Regions from separate parts of the Sporosarcina pasteurii genome, predicted to be linked through region 2. Evidence: a T-box and tRNA genes for the amino acid it is inferred to sense, from the RefSeq annotation. Region 2 holds a T-box; the other holds one or more tRNA genes.

Region 1 (11,278 bases), 940 kb from region 2:
CCGTAAAAAAACGTAAATGAGTTTCCTCGGTTACTGGTTGTTCTAGCCAAGGAATCGTTATTTTCTGACTCATAAATTTTCCCTCCAAGGATTAGTTTCATCCTTCTTTCATAATGGCTCTCTTTCTATTCTACCATATCCACAACGAAAATAAGTGCTAGGCATGTTCATCACATCTTTTTTGAAGTATAATAAATATGATGCATTATATACTTAAGGAGAGAATTATCTTGCAGCAAACTATAAAAGCCGATGAAGGTTGGCGCATTTGGTGGCAACTAACACGTCCACATACATTGACAGCCGCTTTTGCCCCCGTGTTTCTTGGAACAATGATTGCGTTAACATACGGCAATGGCCCGCTACATATTCCGCTATTTTTAGCCCTGCTAATCGCAAGCATTTTAATTCAAATGGCAACGAATATGTTTAATGAATACTACGATTTTAAAAGAGGCCTGGATACTGAGGAATCCATTGGAATTGGTGGAGCCATTGTACGAAATGGTGTTAAACCGAAAACAGTCCTCAACCTTGCCTTCTTACTTTATGGCATTTCAGTTCTTATCGGAATATACATATGTATACAAACATCTTGGTTACTTGCAGTAGTCGGTATCGTCTCTATGCTTATTGGCTACTATTATACTGGAGGCCCTTATCCAATCGCGTATACGCCCTTTGGCGAGCTTGTATCGGGTGTTGTAATGGGCATGCTGTTAATTCTAATCGCCTTTTATATCCAAACAGGCACGGTGACAGGACATGCGATCCTATTATCAATACCGAGTATGCTTTTAGTCGCCGCAATCATGATGTCGAATAATATTCGTGATTTAGAAGGCGACAAAAGAAGCGGTAGAAAAACATTGGCCATTCTTGTAGGACGTGCCAATGCCATTACAATTTTAATGTTGTTTTTCCTAATTTCTTATGTCTGGATAATCGGCCTTGTCCTGTTTGGCCAATTAACATTTTGGGCTATACTCGTTTTACTGAGTGTTCGTAAACCTATCAAGGCAATTACAACATTTAGGAAGTACACACAACCACTACAAGTTATGCCTGCTATGAAAGAAACAGCCGTAACAAATACAGTATTCGGTTTATTACTCGGTATTGGCATTTTATTCGGTTATTTATTTTCATAACGAAAACCTGTTTAGAAGCTTCAGCCTCTAAACAGGTTTTCTTTTTTTAATCATGTTTAATATATCCCGAATAAAGGAAACTACACAATATAGTGAAACGAGCCCGATTGGACATACTACTTAAAAATACTAAAAGGTTGTGATGTAGTGTTAAACGATAAACAAAAACAACATTTAAAAACCGAGTTAGTGGAAATGAAAGAACAATCAATGAAGGTTGAAGAAACGACGAGTCAGAAAGAAAGCATTAAAGAAACGTCAGGTGAGCTTTCAATGTACGATAACCATCCTGCTGACATGGGGACAGCTCTATTCGACATAGAGAAAAATAGAGTGTTAAATGAACATGCAGAATCTGATATCCGTAAAATTGACATAGCTCTAAAAGCGATGGCTGATGGAAGTTACGGTAAGTGTGAAGTGTGTCAAAATGACATTCCCTACGAGCGACTGTTAACCGTTCCTTATACAACCTTCTGTATAGAACACGCCGAACTGGTCGAACAATCTGTAGAGGAAGACGTGACTTTAAATGAAATGGAAAATCCTTTTGAAAGTACTCAAGATCCAACAGCAATTGACTATGAAAACAGTTTTGACGAAGTGGCGGAATTCGGGACATCTGATAGTCCATCCGATTTTATAGATCCCAAAAATACAACATACACCGATGATGTGCAAGGCGAACCGCGTTTGATTGATCAAATGGTTGAAAAAAGTATCACGGATAATACAGACGACCAGGACTAACTGTTTCACAGATTAACGTATTTAACTTTAAATTACCTCCTTACGCTCTGGTATTGTAGTGATTTTATATACCTCAGCATAAGGGGGTTATAATTTTTTGGGCTAGCTATAAATGGCAACTCCTAAGAGATTATCGGTATAACTGAGACCTCCCGTAGGAAGAACTGTCACGAAGAACTTCTTTAGCGAGTCAACACGTGATTCGTTCAGCGCTATCCAAATACGATGTCTTAATCTGCCAAAGTCATGCACTGTGTATTTGAATTATTTTAAAAATGGCCGATAGATATCTTTACCAATGTCATTGGACAAGAAAAACATAAAAAAACTGTTAATTTCTTATTAGATTAATAAGAAATTAACAGTATGTATGACCCCTACGGGATTCGAACCCGTGTTACCGCCGTGAAAGGGCGGTGTCTTAACCGCTTGACCAAGGGGCCAAACTTATGGCGGAGAAGGAGGGATTCGAACCCTCGCACCGCTTACGCGATCTATGCCCTTAGCAGGGGCACCTCTTGAGCCACTTGAGTACTTCCCCGTATGAATGGCTCCGCAGGTAGGATTCGAACCTACGACCGATCGGTTAACAGCCGATTGCTCTACCACTGAGCTACTGCGGAATGGTGGGCCTAAGTGGACTCGAACCACCGACCTCACGCTTATCAGGCGTGCGCTCTAACCAGCTGAGCTATAGGCCCCAAATTGGAGCGGGTGAAGGGAATCGAACCCTCATCATCAGCTTGGAAGGCTGAGGTTTTGCCATTAAACTACACCCGCATATCATGGTGGCTTAGGACGGAATCGAACCGCCGACACAAGGATTTTCAGTCCTTTGCTCTACCGACTGAGCTACTAAGCCTTTATTATAAAAATGGCGGTCCCGACGGGAATCGAACCCGCGATCTCCTGCGTGACAGGCAGGCATGTTAACCGCTACACCACGGGACCATTTGGTTGCGGGGGAAGGATTTGAACCTACGACCTTCGGGTTATGAGCCCGACGAGCTACCACTGCTCCACCCCGCGATAATAATATGAATTAAATTTGATTGACTTACTACGCTTATGATATGTTTACACCTTTCGTGACTTTGTCACTGTCGGTGTTAATCGCATTCGTTGTGATGCGATTTGCTCCACCCCGCGATAATATTATGAAATGAATTAAATTAATTAAACTTCTACACTTCTAGTAAAAATTACAGAAATTGAAATATTTGGTTGCGGGGACAGGATTTGAACCTGTGACCTTCGGATTATGAGCCCGACGAGCTACCGCTGCTCCACCCCGCGATAATAATATGAATTAAATTTGATTGACTTACTACGCTTCTAGTGTGTTTATCTAATTAACATTCCTTTAGTTTCCATCCTTCAAAGATAATATGGCGGAGGAAGAGGGATTCGAACCCCCGCGGGCTTTAACACCCCTGTCGGTTTTCAAGACCGATCCCTTCAGCCAGGCTTGGGTATTCCTCCATAATTAAATTTAAAGTGATGGACCTTGCAGGACTCGAACCTGCGACCGGACGGTTATGAGCCGTCTGCTCTAACCAACTGAGCTAAAGGTCCTCAGGAATGGCGGCGGAGGGAGTCGAACCCCCGACCTTACGGGTATGAACCGGACGCTCTAGCCAGCTGAGCTACGCCGCCAAGATATCATTAAGAGATTGAAGAATTATCCTTTTTCTCGAAAGGTAATACTAATTGTTTTAAATTGGTGGAGCCTAGCGGGATCGAACCGCTGACCTCCTGCGTGCAAGGCAGGCGCTCTCCCAGCTGAGCTAAGGCCCCAGGAAATGGTCGGGAAGACAGGATTCGAACCTGCGACCCCTTGGTCCCAAACCAAGTGCTCTACCAAGCTGAGCTACTTCCCGAGATTAATAAAATTAAGTTTAGTTGGCGCGCCCGACAGGAGTCGAACCCATAACCTTCTGATCCGTAGTCAGACGCTCTATCCAATTGAGCTACGGGCGCTATTTAACAACTATTAACTAACTAGTGCCGAGGACCGGAATCGAACCGGTACGGTAGAAACCTACCGCAGGATTTTAAGTCCTGTGCGTCTGCCAGTTCCGCCACCCCGGCTTAGTCAATGGAGCGGAAGACGGGATTCGAACCCGCGACCTCCACCTTGGCAAGGTGATATTCTACCACTGAACTACTTCCGCGTATAAAGTGCGGGTGAAGGGAGTCGAACCCCCACGCCCGAAGGCACTAGATCCTAAGTCTAGCGTGTCTGCCAGTTCCACCACACCCGCATATCCATTATGAAGGCAAGTCATATAATGGTGAGCCATACAGGATTCGAACCTGTGACCCTCTGATTAAAAGTCAGATGCTCTACCGACTGAGCTAATGGCTCTAAATATGGTGCCGGAGAAAGGACTTGAACCCTCAACCTACTGATTACAAGTCAGTTGCTCTACCAGTTGAGCTACTCCGGCGTTCATCAAGTGTAATGGTGGAGGATGACGGGATCGAACCGCCGACCCCCTGCTTGTAAGGCAGGTGCTCTCCCAGCTGAGCTAATCCTCCGTTTTTATAAATATAATATATGAACATCGCATGTCCATGCGTCGATTTGATATGTAATATTTCAAGTGAAAATCACAAGACTGGCAACGTCCTACTCTTGCAGGGGCTAACCCCAACTACCATCGGCGCTGAAGAGCTTAACTTCCGTGTTCGGTATGGGAACGGGTGTGACCTCTTCGCTATCGCCACCAGACTTAGCTTGTCTCAATCAACTCAAGACAATATTTATTATATCAAACTTTACAAGTTAATGCAAGCCTTTTTTGAAAGTTTTTTTGTTCTTTCAAAACTGGATAAACAAAACATTGAATACAACAAACTGCAATGTATTTAAGGATAAGTCCTCAATCGATTAGTATCCGTCAGCTGCACATGTCGCCATGCTTCCACCTCGGACCTATCAACCTCATCATCTTTGAGGGATTTTACTTACTTGCGTAATGGGAAATCTCATCTTGAGGGGGGCTTCATGCTTAGATGCTTTCAGCATTTATCCCGTCCATACGTAGCTACCCAGCTATGCCTTTGGCAAGACAACTGGTACACCAGCGGTATGTCCATCCCGGTCCTCTCGTACTAAGGACAGCTCCTCTCAAATTTCCTGCGCCCGCGACGGATAGGGACCGAACTGTCTCACGACGTTCTGAACCCAGCTCGCGTACCGCTTTAATGGGCGAACAGCCCAACCCTTGGGACCGACTACAGCCCCAGGATGCGATGAGCCGACATCGAGGTGCCAAACCTCCCCGTCGATGTGAACTCTTGGGAGAGATAAGCCTGTTATCCCCGGGGTAGCTTTTATCCGTTGAGCGATGGCCCTTCCATGCGGAACCACCGGATCACTAAGCCCGTCTTTCGACCCTGCTCGACTTGTAGGTCTCGCAGTCAAGCTCCCTTATGCCTTTGCACTCTACGAATGATGTCCAACCATTCTGAGGGAACCTTTGGGCGCCTCCGTTACTCTTTAGGAGGCGACCGCCCCAGTCAAACTGCCCGCCTGACACTGTCTCCTACCCCGCTAAGGGGCATGGGTTAGAATTCCAATACAGTCAGGGTAGTATCCCACCGATGCCTCCACCGAAGCTGGCGCTCCGGTTTCAAAGGCTCCTACCTATCCTGTACAGACTGCATCAGAATTCAATATCAGGTTGCAGTAAAGCTCCACGGGGTCTTTCCGTCCTGTCGCGGGTAACCTGCATCTTCACAGGTACTATAATTTCACCGAGTCTCTCGTTGAGACAGTGCCCAGATCGTTACGCCTTTCGTGCGGGTCGGAACTTACCCGACAAGGAATTTCGCTACCTTAGGACCGTTATAGTTACGGCCGCCGTTTACTGGGGCTTCGGTTCAAAGCTTCGCTTGCGCTAACCTCTCCCCTTAACCTTCCAGCACCGGGCAGGCGTCAGCCCCTATACGTCACCTTACGGTTTTGCAGAGACCTGTGTTTTTGCTAAACAGTCGCCTGGGCCTATTCACTGCGGCTCTCTCGGGCTTTAACACCCTATCAGAGCACCCCTTCTCCCGAAGTTACGGGGTCATTTTGCCGAGTTCCTTAACGAGAGTTCTCTCGATCACCTTAGGATTCTCTCCTCGCCTACCTGTGTCGGTTTGCGGTACGGGCACCTCCCGCCTCGTTAGAGGCTTTTCTTGGCAGCGTGAAATCAGGGACTCCGGGGAAAATTCCCCTTGCTATCACAGCTCAATGTTATAGAAACGGGATTTGCCTCGTTTCACACCTTACTGCTTAGACGCACATTACCAACCGTGCGCTCACCCTATCCTACTGCGTCCCCCCATTACTCAAACGGCGGGGAGGTGGTACAGGAATATCAACCTGTTGTCCATCGTCTACGCCTTTCGGCCTCGACTTAGGTCCCGACTAACCCTGAGCGGACGAGCCTTCCTCAGGAAACCTTAGGCATTCGGTGGAAGGGATTCTCACCCTTCTTTCGCTACTCATACCGGCATTCTCACTTCTAGGCGCTCCACTAGTCCTTACAGTCTAGCTTCGACGCCCCTAGAACGCTCTCCTACCACTGACACCAAAGGTGTCAATCCACAGTTTCGGTGATTCGTTTAGCCCCGGTACATTTTCGGCGCAGCGCCACTCGACCAGTGAGCTATTACGCACTCTTTAAATGGTGGCTGCTTCTAAGCCAACATCCTGGTTGTCTGGGCAACGCCACATCCTTTTCCACTTAACGAATACTTGGGGACCTTAACTGGTGGTCTGGGTTGTTTCCCTCTCGACTACGAATCTTATCACCCGCAGTCTGACTCCCAAACAAAAATCATCGGCATTCGGAGTTTGTCTGAATTCGGTAACCCGGGATGGGCCCCTAGTCCAAACAGTGCTCTACCTCCGAGATTCTAACGTTTGAGGCTAGCCCTAAAGCTATTTCGGAGAGAACCAGCTATCTCCAGGTTCGATTGGAATTTCACCGCTACCCACACCTCATCCCCGCATTTTTCAACATACGTGGGTTCGGGCCTCCAGTAAGTGTTACCTTACCTTCACCCTGGACATGGGTAGATCACCTGGTTTCGGGTCTACGACTATATACTAAAACGCCCTATTCAGACTCGCTTTCGCTGCGGCTCCGCATTCTCTGCTTAACCTTGCATGTAATCAGTAACTCGCCGGTTCATTCTACAAAAGGCACGCCATCACTCAGCTTGTTTCCGAAGAAACAGCATCGAGCTCTGACTACTTGTAGGCACACGGTTTCAGGATCTATTTCACTCCCCTTCCGGGGTGCTTTTCACCTTTCCCTCACGGTACTGGTTCACTATCGGTCACTAGGAAGTATTTAGCCTTGGGAGATGGTCCTCCCGGATTCCAACGGAATTTCACGTGTTCCGTCGTACTCAGGATCCACTCTGGAGAGAATACACTTTTGATTACGGGGCTATTACCCACTATGGCAGACCTTTCCAGGTCGCTTCATCTAATGCATTCCTTTGTAACTCCGTATAGAGTGTCCTACAACCCCAGGAAGCAAGCTTCCTGGTTTGGGCTGTTCCCGTTTCGCTCGCCGCTACTCAGGGAATCGATTTTCTTTCTCTTCCTCCGGGTACTTAGATGTTTCAGTTCTCCGGGTGTGCCTCATATACGCTATGTATTCACGTATATGTACTGTTCCATTACGAACAGTGGGTTTCCCCATTCGGAAATCTCTGGATCAAAGCTTACTTACAGCTCCCCAGAGCATATCGGTGTTAGTGCCGTCCTTCATAGGCTCCTAGTGCCAAGGCATCCGCCGTGCGCCCTTTCTAACTTAACCTTAAAACCAACGTTGTATAGCGATATACAACAATTGATTCATACATTACTACATTTGTGTTTATTTCAATGTCGTTTTATCCAGTTTTCAAAGAACAAGTAATGAAAGTTCAAATGAATGAACCCTCAAAACTGAACGCAAAACGTCAAGTTGAAGAGAACTTTCTCTTCATTCCGTTAAATATCCTTAGAAAGGAGGTGATCCAGCCGCACCTTCCGATACGGCTACCTTGTTACGACTTCACCCCAATCATCTGTCCCACCTTCGGCGGCTGGCTCCCAAAAGGGTTACCCCACCGACTTCGGGTGTTACAAACTCTCGTGGTGTGACGGGCGGTGTGTACAAGACCCGGGAACGTATTCACCGTGGCATGCTGATCCACGATTACTAGCGATTCCTGCTTCATGCAGGCGAGTTGCAGCCTGCAATCCGAACTGGGAACGGTTTTATGGGATTAGCTCCCCCTCGCGGGTTGGCAACCCTCTGTACCGTCCATTGTAGCACGTGTGTAGCCCAGGTCATAAGGGGCATGATGATTTGACGTCATCCCCACCTTCCTCCGGTTTGTCACCGGCAGTCACCTTAGAGTGCCCAACTGAATGCTGGCAACTAAGGTCAAGGGTTGCGCTCGTTACGGGACTTAACCCAACATCTCACGACACGAGCTGACGACAACCATGCACCACCTGTCACCGCTGTCCCCGAAGGGAAAGGTATATCTCTATACCGGTCAGCGGGATGTCAAGACCTGGTAAGGTTCTTCGCGTAGCTTCGAATTAAACCACATGCTCCACCGCTTGTGCGGGTCCCCGTCAATTCCTTTGAGTTTCAGCCTTGCGGCCGTACTCCCCAGGCGGAGTGCTTAATGCGTTTGCTCCAGCACTAAGGGGCGGAAACCCCCTAACACTTAGCACTCATCGTTTACGGCATGGACTACCAGGGTATCTAATCCTGTTTGCTCCCCATGCTTTCGCGCCTCAGCGTCAGTTACAGACCAGAAAGCCGCCTTCGCCACTGGTGTTCCTCCACATCTCTACGCATTTCACCGCTACACGTGGAATTCCGCTTTCCTCTTCTGTACTCAAGCCTTCCAGTTTCCAATGACCTTCCACGGTTAAGCCGTGGGCTTTCACATCAGACTTAAAAGGCCGCCTGCGCGCGCTTTACGCCCAATAATTCCGGACAACGCTTGCCACCTACGTATTACCGCGGCTGCTGGCACGTAGTTAGCCGTGGCTTTCTAATGAGGTACCGTCAAGGTACAGGCAGTTACTCCTGTACTTGTTCTTCCCTCACAACAGAGCTTTACGATCCGAAAACCTTCTTCGCTCACGCGGCGTTGCTCCATCAGACTTTCGTCCATTGTGGAAGATTCCCTACTGCTGCCTCCCGTAGGAGTCTGGGCCGTGTCTCAGTCCCAGTGTGGCCGATCACCCTCTCAGGTCGGCTACGCATCGTCGCCTTGGTAAGCCGTTACCTCACCAACTAGCTAATGCGCCGCGGGCCCATCCTGCAGTGACAGCATAGCCGTCTTTCAGAGTTCCTTCATGCGAAAGAACTGATTATTCGGTATTAGCCCCGGTTTCCCGGAGTTATCCCCAACTGCAGGGCAGGTTGCCCACGTGTTACTCACCCATCCGCCGCTAACAAAGGAAGAAACAAGTTTCTTCCTTTGTTCGCTCGACTTGCATGTATTAGGCACGCCGCCAGCGTTCGTCCTGAGCCAGGATCAAACTCTCCATAATAGAGAAATTCGATTAGCTCGATTTCTTTGCTGGCATCATTAAGATGTCCAATTTCGAATCCAAAGATTCGTTTCCTACAAACCAACAAGTTGATTTGTAGTTGTTATATCTTGACGTTTTGCTGTTCAGTTTTCAAGGTTCATACTTGTTGATTAGATGGCTCACTTTCGAGCCTGTCGCCCGAAGCGACTTCTCTAATATATCAAATCCTCATTTCTTTGTCAACAACTTTTTTAAGAAAGTTTTTTAAAAGCTTTTCGTTTAAGTTGTGACGTCGTCCTGAAGACAAGTATTAATATACACCAAACAGCAATTATAAATCAAGTCTTTTTATGAAGTTTAAGTTTTCTAAACATTCGAGGGTCTACGATAAACAGCAAGATCCCCATTATAACAACGATTCCACCAGTAATTTGGCTAACACTTAGTGTTTCGTGGAACACATAATAAGCTAAAATAGATGCACCAACAGGTTCTAAAAGGATTGCAATAGAGATAACGTTTGTACTTACCCACTTTAAAGCCCAATTAAATAATGTATGACCTAACAAGTTCGGTATAAGTGCCAGCATAATAAACCAAAACCAATCCGCACTTGGATGAGGTCCTAAAGATTCTCCTTTAATAATTACATATATAAATAGAGTTATTGTACTGATTGAGTAGACAACAAACGTATATGTAATGAGAGAGATTCTTTTTCTTACATCTTGACCGAATAAAAGATAAGCAGTAATAAACGCGCAACCGATTAGCGCTAATATGTCACCATATAATGCAGTACCACTCACCTTAAAATCTCCCCAACTAATAATGACGCTACCTGTAATTGCAATAATAGCTGACAATATAGCTTTAAATGAAACTTTTTCTTTAAAGAAAAAATATGTACCGGCAAAAGCAAAAATTGGTTGCAGCGTAACAAGTACTGTTGAACTTGCTACCGATGTATAATTTAGCGACTCAAACCAAAATATAAAATGGAAAGCCAATAATACACCAGCGACTAATGAATAGATCCAATCCTTTCGTTTTAAAAAAGATATTTCCCATCTATATTTTAAAAGAAATACGGGCAACATTAATAGTACTGAAAATAACATCCTATAAAATGCAATCACTCCGGCATCTGCTGTAGCTAACTTCACAAAGATAGCAGAAAGCGCGACCGATATCACACCTATTATGATTGGAATATAAGGATGAACCGCGGGTCTTTCCATAAAAAACACTTCTCCTTCAAATATCATGTTAGTTTTTCCTTTTATTCGGAAATACGATATCTAGTATACCATTTTAGATTTAAGAAGAAACTATAACATGTGAAAGGAGAATTGCGGTTGATAGGGCTTATTAGCGAAACGATTTATCTAGATGCATTAATGAAAATTATCATCGCATTAGCTTTAAGTTTAATCATCGGTGTGGAGAGAGAGATTAAGAAGAAACCAATAGGGTTTAAAACGAGTGCTGTAATAGCAACGTTTAGCTGTCTACTGACGATTATTTCTATTGAGGCTGCATATCTCGTTCCCGCACGAACTGATATTAACGTTACGATGGACCCTCTTCGTTTAGCAGCACAAATCGTAAGTGGCGTCGGATTTCTTGGAGCTGGAGCAATATTACGAAAGGATAATGACAATATAACGGGTCTCACGACGGCCGCAATGATTTGGGGAGCGGCTAGCATTGGGATTGCAGTTGGTGCCGGCTTCTATATAGAGGCTGCATTTGCAGTACTGAGTGTGATGCTAGTCATTGAAGTTCTTGCGCCTATTTTATCAAAGCTCGGCCCGAAAAGACT
Region 2 (11,278 bases):
CGAATAACTGGTATACCCAAATTTCAGGGTAAAAAAATAATGAGGTGAATGGATTATGTATAAGAAATGGAAGCAAACTGGAGCAGCATTACTAATTGCAGGACTTACAATAACTGGGACTAGTTATGCATTGGCGGACGAAAAAGAGCCGATTAGTCTTAGTCAATTACTAGAAGAAGAAGCGACACCAGCGGATGAGTCAACGGAAGTGGCAGAGGATACGGTAGTGGAAAACGATGACGTGGAAGTAGATGAAGAGAGTACTGATTCTGATGAGCAAAGTTCTGAAGAGGCGAAAGAGGATGAAGAGGGCACTCAACAGAATGTAGATTCAGAAGAAAACAACTTACCGGAAATTCCAGAAGGTTATACAGCTGGTAATCTAGCTGCACTTGAAAAAGCTTACAATCAAGTACCAAATCCAACAGCGAAAGCAGCTATTCAAAAAAACATGGAGCGTTCAATTGAAAAGTGGGAAAGCAAGCAGGCAGTTAATGAAACGTCTGAAGAGCCTGTGGAGAATCCAGTTGAACAAGAAACTGCTGAACTAGTTGAAGAAAAGCAGCCGGCTAAAGAGGAAGTTACAAAACAACCTGCTGCACAAGCAAAAAAAGCACCGCAAGCTCAGTTAAATGCACAGCATAGAGAAGAAAGACAGGAATTAAAAGAGGCTCAAAAAGCAGAGCGTGAAGCACTAAAAGAAGAAAGAAAACAACAAAAGCAAAACAAAGAGGACAATAAAAACTAATCAACTGCTTTTCATTTTCCGGTGCATCTATTAAAATCAATTGCATTCGGTTTAAATGGAAACGGAGGAGTACTTATGCTTTTATCTATTGTACAAGGATTATTCAATATAAAGTCGAATACGGCATTAGATGAGCTTGTATTAAAGGCAAAGAATGGCGATGAGAAAGTAATGAACGACCTTCTCATCGCGTACACTCCGTTTATGAAAAAAACGGCTTCATTCGTTTGCAAAAGATTCATTGATGAGCATGACGATGAGTTTAGTGTAGCGATGAGTGGTTTTTATGAGGCGATATTAAATTATAATTTAAAAGAGAATTCATCATTAACAACTTTTTCTCATCTGATTATAAAAAGAAGACTGATTGATTATATCCGAAAAGAATCAGCAAGAAATGATGCGGCGCATTTAGTAAAAGATGACGATGAAGATAAAGAGTTAGAGCATTACCTATTTAATCAAGTATCGATTACGTCTTATTCTAAAGAGCAGCAAGCATTGAAACGGCGCGAGGAAATAATGGAATACAATCAGCTCCTCAAAAAATTTAACATGACATTCCAAGATCTTGTGAAGTCCTCTCCGAAACATGCCGATTCAAGAAAGACAGCTTTTCAAATTGCACAAATTATAGCGACAACACCCGGGTTTTATACATATCTAATGGAACAGAAAAGATTGCCGATGAAAGATTTAGAAGAACTTGTCGAAGTTTCTAGAAAGACGATTGAACGACAAAGGAAATATATCATCGCTGTCACATTACTTATAAACAGCAATTTCGTTTATATAAAGGAATATCTAAAAGGGGAATTCATATGATGCGAACTTATAAAGGCGTTGTTTGCGAAAAGAAAAAAAAATATATGATATTTCTCACGAGTGAGGGAGAGTTCCTAAGAGGGATCCCGATTGGTAAAACACCGGATATCGGTGACGAAACTAACTTCCAACTTGTTCCTTTTAGAGAGAAAGCAAAATTCCGATTTATTGGAGCAGTTGTTGCTGCAGCTATGCTTCTTTTATTTATTAGTGCAACTTTGTTTATCAAAAACAATCATGTGATGGCATATGTCCAGCTTGAAACTGATACAGCAGTAGAGCTGGAGGTCAATCGGAATGGAAAAGTAATTGCTGTGCGAGATTTGAAGAAAACAACTGAATCTAACTATTACTTAACGAAGTGGAAAGGCCATAAACTTGAAGCTGTTTTGGATTCTATAGTAAAGGAAACGATAACCGGAGACAGCAACAAACAAGTAATGATAACAACAGTATTTTCAGATTCAAAAAATGCGGCTAAGGTTCAAGAGATAGTCAGAGATGCTGTACACAATGTACGGGGCGAATATAAAGAGTTTGATTGGCGTATTTCTAAAAGCACGGAAAAAGAAAGAAAAACCGCGAATGAACATAAAATCTCTATCCATGAACTTAAGAAGATGAATGAAGAAGCGCCGACGAAAGAAAAAAATCTGCCTTCAAATATAGATGATTCCCAGAAAGTGGTTCCGGCAGTGCCTACGAATGAAATAGAGAATGAGGCACAATTTAATAAACACTCCGGTCCATCTGCTCATCCTGCCCAGAAAAACAAAGAAAAATCGGACCAGCGAGAAAATCGAGGAGAACAGAAGCGGAACGAACAGCTTGAAAATCGAGAGCTGAAACCTAAACCTGCACCTGTTAGAGAATCTCAGCAGGATTCAAACGCATCGAATAATAACCCTGGGAAGGTTAATGAAAATCCTTCTTCTAAACAGAAGGAAAAAAATCCGGATTCTCAAAAAATGAACGACTCACCAAGCGAAAACAATAAAGGAAAATAACTAATTGATGAAGGGTTATTTCTCAAAAAGCCGATTTCAAAAGGATTGGCTTTTTTGTGTTCGCCAAAAATGGCGTCTAGCTTTGGGTGCAAGACGCTTTTTTATCATTCATTTGATTGACTAATCTTCAAATAATAATGTATAATAGGGGTATAGGGTATACGACGGGAGTGAGGGAAATGTCGAAAACGACAGTCCAACCAAATAAACAACAGCTTTTAAATCGTTTAAAACGTATTGAAGGCCAGGTTCGCGGCGTGCATCAAATGATTGAAAATGACAGGTATTGCGTAGACGTTTTGCATCAAATTAGTGCGATTCAATCGGCGATGAATAAAGTTTCTTTAGCGCTACTAGAAGACCATACAAATCATTGCGTGATTAAAGCGATTAAAGATGAAAACGGCGAAGAAGCGATCAAAGAGCTGATGAGTGTCATGAAAACAATGACGAAGTAATAACCAAGTTATTTAGGTACCTGGTGAGGGTATGTTATATTGAATACAAACTTTAATGGGAGGCGTTTTAAATGAAAGAAGTATTAAAAGTTGAAGGTATGTCATGTAATCATTGTGTGAATGCAATTGAAACGAATGTCGGTGAATTAAACGGCGTCAATAATGTAAAAGTTAGTTTAGAGGAAAATAATGTAACAATTGATTTTGACAAAGCGAAAACAACACTCGACAAGATTAAAGAAACGATTGAAGACCAAGGTTTCGATGTACAGGCTTAATTGTGCAGTGCGATAAAAATTTCCACTTAAACTACGGAGTGGGGGTATAAGCGGAAACAAAGATTGTACCATGTAGGTATAATCTTTGTTTTTCAAAACTATATACCCCTACTACGTATAGGGGGAGGACCAATGACAATATCGGAAAAAACTCTACAAATTCAAGGGATGACTTGTTCTTCTTGTGCGAGTCGGATTGAGAGAACAATAGCTAAGATGGATGGCGTTGAACAGGCAAATGTTAATTTCGCGCTAGAAAGATCAACCATTAAATATGATCCAGAAAAAGTGACCGTCCATGATTTTGAAGAGAAGATTGAAAAACTCGGATTTCATGTCGTTCAAGAGCATGTCAATTTTGATGTGTCTGGAATGACTTGTTCGGCTTGTGCAAACAGGATTGAGAAACGAATAAATAGAATCGATGGCGTCTCTAATGCAACGCTTAACTTTGCTCTGGAAAAGCTATCGGTCGATTATAATAGTAGTCAAGTGAGTCCGCAAGATATGATGACAGCAATTGAGAAGATGGGTTTTGAATTATTACCTGAAAAAGATGCTGAAGACAAAATCGATCACAAAGAAACGGAAATCAAGAAGCAAAAACATAAATTTATCATTTCGGCAATTTTAACGTTTCCATTGTTTTGGACGATGGTTGCCCATTTTGAATTTCTGTCGTTCATTTATATGCCTGAAATTTTAATGAATCCATGGTTACAGTTAATCCTTGCAACGCCGGTTCAATTTATCATTGGCGCGCAGTTTTATAGAGGGGCTGTTAATTCCCTTAGAAATAAAAGTGCCAATATGGATGTCCTGGTGGCCCTCGGAACAAGTGCGGCATATTTCTACAGTTTGTATTTAGCGATTGAGTGGGTGAATGGCGGAAAGGTAGGTCATCCCGAACTTTATTTTGAAGCATCGGCAGTGATTATTACACTTATTGTTCTTGGAAAACTATTTGAAGTTCGCGCGAAAGGAAAAACGAGTCAGGCGATTCAAAAGCTCCTTGGATTACAAGCAAAAACGGCAAGGGTCGTTAGGGGCGGTATTGAAACAGAGATTCCTATCGAGGAAGTAATTGCCGGCGATGTAATTCTCGTTAGGCCTGGGGAAAAGATCCCAGTAGACGGGGAAATCATTGAAGGGAATTCAGCGGTTGATGAATCCATGCTAACTGGTGAAAGTATTCCCATGGATAAAGCTGTCGGCGATACGGTGATTGGGGCAACAATTAATAAAAATGGCTCCCTTCAAATTAAAGCAACAAAAGTTGGGAAAGATACGGCGCTTGCTCAAATTGTAAAAGTAGTGGAAGAGGCGCAAGGTTCTAAAGCCGATATTCAGCGATTAGCGGATAGAATATCGGGTATTTTCGTACCTGTCGTTGTAGGCATTGCGATTGTTACGTTTCTCATTTGGTATTTCGCCGTAACTCCAGGCGATTTTCGTTCTGCTTTAATTCCGACAATTTCTATTTTAGTTATCGCTTGTCCGTGTGCACTCGGTTTAGCCACTCCGACATCGATTATGGCTGGATCTGGAAGGGCGGCTGAAATTGGCGTGCTTTTTAAAGGCGGCGAACATTTAGAGCATACACAAGCGATTGATACAGTCGTGTTGGATAAAACGGGTACGGTGACAAAGGGAGAACCGGCACTAACTGACGTGATGATTGCTGATGGATTTGTGGAGGAAGACGTTCTGCAACTGGTTGCAACGGCTGAAAACCAATCTGAACACCCACTTGCACAAGCGATCGTTAGAGGCGTTCGAGAAAAAGGCGTCGATTTAGGAAATGTCGAAAGTTTTGAAGCATTGCCTGGTTATGGAATCCAAGCAGTTGTGAATGAAAAAACGATTCTCGTTGGGACAAGAAAACTAATGAGAGAGCATCAGATTGACCTACTAGATTATGAAGTGTCGATGGAAAATCTTGAGAATGAAGGTAAAACAGCGATGCTCGTCGCGATTGAAAGTAAAATTGCAGGTGTTATTGCGGTTGCTGATACGGTGAAGGAAACGTCTAAAGAAGCAATTGCAAGGATGCATGAGCTTGGATTGGATGTCATTATGTTAACGGGTGACAATACAAGAACAGCTGATGCGATTGCAAAAGAAGTAGGCATTTCACATGTCATTGCTGAAGTATTACCAGAGCAAAAAAGTGATGAAATTCAAAAGCTACAAGCTACTAGTAAAAATGTTGCCATGGTTGGAGACGGTATTAACGACGCACCAGCACTAGCAACGGCTAATATCGGAATGGCTGTAGGAACAGGTACAGATATTGCGATTGAAGCTGCAGATATTACGCTAATGCGTGGGGATTTAAATAGTGTAGCGGATGCGATCATGATGAGTAGAAAAACGATGCGTAATATTAAGCAAAACTTGTTTTTTGCTTTTTTCTATAACACTGTTGGAATTCCAATTGCCGCGATTGGTTTATTAGCACCTTGGGTAGCTGGTGCGGCGATGGCTTTCAGTTCGGTATCCGTCGTATTGAACGCGCTTCGCTTGCAAAAAGTGAAGTTATAAATAAAAAGGCATTTCTCTCTCCGGTTGGAAGAAGAAATGCCTTTTTGAATTAAATTTAGGACACGGGTTGTTCAATTCGTCGATTCATTAACTGTTCCATGTGCATTTTAACAATGGGCCATTCCGGACGAATTACACTAAAAATCACAGTGTTTCTTGGTGTACCGTCTTTTCGAATCATGTGATCACGGAAGATACCTTCCTGGGTAGCTCCGATACGAGCAATTGCATTTCTTGAACGAACGTTTCGTTCATCAGCTTGAATTTGAACGCGATTTAGATGAAGTACTTCAAAGCAATATTGCATTAGTAAATACTTACAATTCGTGTTTATAGGGCTTCGCCAATAGGAAGGTGAAAGCCATGAATAGCCAAGTTCAATCCGCATATGCGTATGATCTAGGTTCTTCAATTTTGTTCCGCCGATAATACGGTTTGTTTTATTATCAATAATAACAAAAGAATGTTCTTTGCCTAACGATTGATTGAGTAGTGATTCCTTAACAAAGTTTGCTGCATCTTCGCGGCTTTGTATTGTTATTGCTAAATGTGTCCAAATCTCATTATAATTACCGGCTTCAAAAATCGCATCTATATCTGTAAGCTCCATCGTTCTTAAAGTAACAATGTCGTTTACTAACACAATATTTTCCATCACAGAACCCCTTTTAAGGTATATTTTTTTACAATTTTCTCTATGTCAAATTGCTTTTTTTATCAATTGTAATGCAATTATAAGGGGAAACAGGATAAAAGGGAAGTGACATTTTATTGAAATGGTACAAATTTTTTCGCCAAAAATGACACGGTTTTTTGGCGATAAGAATATGATTGGACATTAATCATTTCGGGCTTAAAAGCTTTATTTTTCTAGTGATTACATTGCAAATCTTAAAAAAACAAATCCACTTTTATAGTGAGAGGTATCAATCATCGGCGCTGTATGAGTAAAATGTTTGTGGGGGATAAATGAAAATCCATAACACAATTAATCTCCGTTCCAATCGGACGCTTTCCGCGGGCACGGCCTCAGCCGCTTCCCTCGCTTCGCTCAGTCCAGGGTCTTCGGCTCGCGCTGTTCCCGCAGGAGTCGCCGATTTCCACTCCGATTAATTGGTGTGCACATGGAATAATTAGATTTGAAGGCATGAAAAAAGGAGCTCTCTTCTTGTATAGTAGAGTTTGCAGACAAACGCTACAGGAGAGGACCCACATGATTAAAGTGATTACAAGCTCACCAATATTTAAACAGGTTTGTTTAGAATACTTCAACGAACTTAGTCAGACACGTTCACCCAGCTCTTCGCAAAGCTAGAAGTAATAGTCGAGACCGTAGTAAAGCACACTTTCAATTGATGGACAAACGACAATGGACTCGTTATTCGGTTCAATCCAAGTGAGTCGAATTTAATACTAAGATAGGGAAATAGAGAAAATACGTAAATTTATTAGATCAACACTTACAATTTGAAGTTGCAAAAGGATTAAGTCCGTTAGTACAAGAAATCTTTCTTTCTTACATTAGACAACTGGAAAGCCTGTTTATCGAGCTTTAAAAGGATTACAGTGATTTTGAGATAACAAAGTTATTAATAAAGAAAGTTATGTAAGTTATTTGCGTTTATAAAAACTTATGTATAAGAAATCTCTGTTGATTGGAGTGCAGAGCGGCGACTCCGGTGGGATTAGCGTGACAGGTGAGACCCCACAGGAGCGCGGTTTTCGCGACGAGGAGGCTCACCGCACGCCCCACGGAACGCGTCCGCTCGGAACGGAAATCAACATAGTTTTATTTGGTGTTTTTATAAATGGAATACTTAACTATCCGAGAAGAGAAAACCTTTGCAATGGTACCCATAAAAAATTGACTCAATCATCAGCGCTCATTCAGTTGTCTAAGTTCTAAATATTTGCTATGCTATTGTAGATATAAAATCCGTGACGTGGCCAAGTAAATAAAAATGTGAGACAGAAATGGTAACAACTGCTGAGAGTTATCGCACCGCTTTTTATTGAAACCTACCGCTGAGATGTTATGTAAACATAACCGAGTCGTTTTCGTTATCAAACGTTTCAAGAGGGCTTACGTGAAGTAAGCTAAATGAAGGTGGTACCACGTCAATCGCGCAAAGACGTCCTTATTAGAGGGCAGCTTTGTGTTTTTTTATTTTCGTCAAACAATACTTAAGGAGGAACAAGAATGACGAGCAAGAGAGAAAACGAATTTACAAGTTGGTATATCGATACCATTCAAAAAGCTGATTTAATGGACTATACGCCAGTTCGTGGCTGTATCGCTTTTAAACCAGACGGCTATGAAATTTGGGAGCATATCCAAGCGGAAATGGACAAGCGTTTTAAAGAAACTGGGCACCGTAACGCATATTTCCCAATGTTAATTCCAGAGAACTTTTTCCAAAAAGAAAAAGACCATATTGAAGGATTTTCACCTGAATTGCCGTGGGTTACTGAAGCAGCGGGGGAAAAGTTAGAAGAGCGTTTAGCACTTCGTCCAACTTCAGAAACAATGATTGGTCACCTATATTCAGATTGGATCAACAGTTACCGCGATCTTCCAGTGTTAATTAACCAATGGGCGAATGTTTTCCGTTGGGAAAAGAGAACGTTACCGTTTATTCGTACTTCTGAGTTTTTATGGCAAGAAGGGCATACTGCGCATGTAGACGAGGAAGAAGCACGTGAAGAAACGATGCAAATGCTTGGCATTTACAAAGAAGTTGTAGAAGACTTGCTTGCGATTCCAGTTTATGACGGTGAAAAAACGCCTTCTGAACGTTTTGCCGGTGCGGTTGATACTTATTCAATCGAAGCGATGATGCAAGATGGAAAAGCAGTTCAAGCGGGAACATCTCATTATTTAGGCACGAAATTTGCGGAAGCATTCGATATTAAATATTTAACGCGTGAAAATAAACATGAATACGTTCATACAACTTCATGGGGAACGTCAACACGTCTTATCGGTTCTGTCATTATGGTTCACGGCGATGAACAAGGTCTTGTTTTACCGCCACGTATCGCGCCGACACAAGTGGTGTTAATTCCAGTTGGACCGTGGAAGAAGAATCCTGAAATTATCGAGAAGTTAGATGCTGTTTTTGCTGAATTAAAAGCAAAAGGTATCCGCGTTCGTCTTGATGATTCTGACCAATCACCAGGCTTCAAGTTTAACGAGTGGGAATTAAAAGGGGTTCCAGTACGCGTTGAGTTAGGACCACGTGACTTGGCAAAAGACCAGGCATTATTAAAAGCACGTGATGAAGATGAAAAAGTGGAAGTTAATTTGAACGACCTAGTTGCACGTATTGAAGAAGAATTAACGACGATGCAAACACGCCTATTCGAAAAGGCGAAAGCATTCCGTGAAAAGCATTCTCATACACACGTCGACACACTCGAGCAATTAGAACAACATATTGCAGATTCAGAGAAAAACGACGACATTCCAGGCTGGGTACTAGCAGGATGGTGTGGTGACGATGATTGTGAATCTCATGTTCAAGAAGAAACAAAGTTCACGACGCGCAACATTCCGTTCAACCCGCCGGCAACGAAAGATACATGTATTAACTGCGGAAAAGACGCAAAGCATACGGTATGGTTTGGCCGCGCTTACTAATATAAAAAATAAAAGAGACCAACAGGTGCATTACATTTGTTGGTCTCTTTTTATGATTTACTAGAGTAACTTAAATTGCGTTTTCCTTAGAAAAAGCATTGATCTTTTCCCCAATCTCATCACGAACCCGTTGGAAAACAGCCCAAACCTCTTCATCTGTTCCTTCAGCCTTTGCAGGGTCATCAAAACCCCAGTGCTCATGACGAACGTGAGGAGGAATCGTTGGGCAATTATCTATCGCGTCACCGCATAATGTAACAACTAAATCAGCAGTATTTAAAATGTTCCTATCAATTAAATCTGAAGATTGATTGGTGATATCTACATCTACTTCCTTCATTGCTTGAACCGCTTTTGGGTTGACGCCGTGCGCTTCAATACCCGCACTGAAAACTTCCCAGTTATCTCCTAAATATTCTTTTCCCCAACCTTCAGCCATTTGGCTACGGCAAGAATTTCCTGTACATAAGAAATAAAGTGTCTTTTTAGTCATGATAAAATCTCCTCTATTAGATAATTAATAACCATAAATAAAGCCCGATAAGTGTAAAAAGTAGCGTAGGAATTGTTAAAATGATTCCAATCTTAAAATACGTTCCCCACTTAATTTTCACGCCTTTTTGCGAAAGAACGTGCAACCATAATAACGTAGCTAAAGAACCGATTGGCGTGATTTTTGGTCCTAAATCTGACCCAATCACATTGGCATAAATTAAAGCCTCCCGGATGGGTCCTGTTGTAGTTGTTTCAGATATCGCCAAAGCGTTGATCATAACGGTAGGCATGTTATTCATCACTGATGACAAGATTGCGGCAATAAAGCCCATCGAAATCGTTCCTACAAATAACCCTTGGTCAGCAGCCAGTTGGATGACATCTGCGAGTATGCTTGTAAGTCCAACATTTCGCAAGCCATAAACAACGACGTACATGCCAATGGAAAAGAAAACGATGGCCCATGGTGCACCTTTAATGACCTGTTTCGTTTGAACGGCAGTACTTCTTTGAGCCATAATCGTGTAAAAAATCGCAACGATGCCAGCGACAATAGAAACAGGTAGCCCCGTAAATTCGCTGCTGAAGTAGCCAATGAGTAATACTGTTAAGACAATCCAAGATAGGCGAAACATCTTTAAATCTTTAATTGCGTCTTTTGGTTGTTTCAGATCCGACACTTGATAATTTTCAGGGATACTTTTCCGGAAAAATAAATACAATACTAAAATACTGGCGACTAATGCAAATAAATTCGGTACAATCATACGTGATGCATATTCGGCAAAGCCTATTCCGAAATAGTCTGCAGAAACAATATTGACTAAGTTACTGACAACTAACGGTAAAGAAGTCGTGTCTGCAATAAATCCACTGGCAATGATAAATGGGAAAACCATTTTTTCATTGAAATTTAAATTTCGTACCATCGCCAATACGATAGGCGTCAAAATAAGTGCAGCACCATCATTTGCGAAAAGGGCCGCAACGACTGCGCCTAAGATGGTAACATACACAAACATGCGGACACCGCTGCCTTGGGCTAATCTAGCCATATGGAGGGCAGCCCACTCAAAAAATCCAATCTCATCTAAAATGAGTGAAATAATAATAATTGCGATAAAAGCAAGTGTTGCATTCCAAACAATTCCTGTAACATCTAACACATCTTGAAAGTTGACAACCCCTATGAGCAGCGCAATAAGTGCCCCGATACAAGCAGACCAGCCAATTGAGAGGTTTCTCGGTTGCCAAATAACAAAAATTAGTGTGATGAGGAAGAT

Evidence for each region. A T-box is a leader RNA that pairs with one kind of tRNA and senses whether it is charged. The one in region 2 lies ahead of proS (proline--tRNA ligase), so its partner is inferred to be a tRNA-Pro.
Region 1: it encodes a tRNA-Pro, which carries the amino acid that the T-box ahead of proS (proline--tRNA ligase) is inferred to sense. The anticodon was not compared.

What each region holds. Positions count from the first base shown of each region.
Region 1 covers NZ_CP160452.1:2,526,276-2,537,553, forward strand. The annotation lists gene AB1H92_RS12010 (isochorismate synthase MenF) at 1-73, opposite strand, end outside; gene AB1H92_RS12015 (1,4-dihydroxy-2-naphthoate polyprenyltransferase) at 231-1,151, shown strand; gene AB1H92_RS12020 (TraR/DksA C4-type zinc finger protein) at 1,299-1,901, shown strand; tRNA gene AB1H92_RS12025 (tRNA-Glu) at 2,273-2,344, opposite strand; tRNA gene AB1H92_RS12030 (tRNA-Ser) at 2,352-2,442, opposite strand; tRNA gene AB1H92_RS12035 (tRNA-Asn) at 2,450-2,524, opposite strand; tRNA gene AB1H92_RS12040 (tRNA-Ile) at 2,526-2,602, opposite strand; tRNA gene AB1H92_RS12045 (tRNA-Gly) at 2,608-2,681, opposite strand; tRNA gene AB1H92_RS12050 (tRNA-Phe) at 2,688-2,763, opposite strand; tRNA gene AB1H92_RS12055 (tRNA-Asp) at 2,777-2,852, opposite strand; tRNA gene AB1H92_RS12060 (tRNA-Met) at 2,856-2,930, opposite strand; tRNA gene AB1H92_RS12065 (tRNA-Met) at 3,123-3,197, opposite strand; tRNA gene AB1H92_RS12070 (tRNA-Ser) at 3,291-3,383, opposite strand; tRNA gene AB1H92_RS12075 (tRNA-Ile) at 3,403-3,476, opposite strand; tRNA gene AB1H92_RS12080 (tRNA-Met) at 3,484-3,557, opposite strand; tRNA gene AB1H92_RS12085 (tRNA-Ala) at 3,623-3,698, opposite strand; tRNA gene AB1H92_RS12090 (tRNA-Pro) at 3,705-3,781, opposite strand; tRNA gene AB1H92_RS12095 (tRNA-Arg) at 3,805-3,881, opposite strand; tRNA gene AB1H92_RS12100 (tRNA-Leu) at 3,907-3,992, opposite strand; tRNA gene AB1H92_RS12105 (tRNA-Gly) at 4,001-4,075, opposite strand; tRNA gene AB1H92_RS12110 (tRNA-Leu) at 4,084-4,165, opposite strand; tRNA gene AB1H92_RS12115 (tRNA-Lys) at 4,194-4,269, opposite strand; tRNA gene AB1H92_RS12120 (tRNA-Thr) at 4,276-4,351, opposite strand; tRNA gene AB1H92_RS12125 (tRNA-Val) at 4,367-4,442, opposite strand; rRNA gene rrf (5S ribosomal RNA) at 4,521-4,635, opposite strand; rRNA gene AB1H92_RS12135 (23S ribosomal RNA) at 4,775-7,726, opposite strand; rRNA gene AB1H92_RS12140 (16S ribosomal RNA) at 7,917-9,471, opposite strand; gene AB1H92_RS12145 (DMT family transporter) at 9,792-10,694, opposite strand; gene AB1H92_RS12150 (MgtC/SapB family protein) at 10,854-11,278, shown strand, end outside.
Region 2 covers NZ_CP160452.1:170,179-181,456, forward strand. The annotation lists gene AB1H92_RS00810 (hypothetical protein) at 56-748, shown strand; gene sigI (RNA polymerase sigma-I factor) at 824-1,573, shown strand; gene AB1H92_RS00820 (anti-sigma factor domain-containing protein) at 1,570-2,580, shown strand; gene AB1H92_RS00825 (metal-sensitive transcriptional regulator) at 2,760-3,038, shown strand; gene copZ (copper chaperone CopZ) at 3,110-3,316, shown strand; gene AB1H92_RS00835 (heavy metal translocating P-type ATPase) at 3,449-5,860, shown strand; gene AB1H92_RS00840 (GNAT family N-acetyltransferase) at 5,916-6,515, opposite strand; T-box leader at 7,790-8,003, shown strand; gene proS (proline--tRNA ligase) at 8,061-9,500, shown strand; gene arsC (arsenate reductase (thioredoxin)) at 9,571-9,993, opposite strand; gene AB1H92_RS00855 (arsenic transporter) at 10,010-11,278, opposite strand, start outside.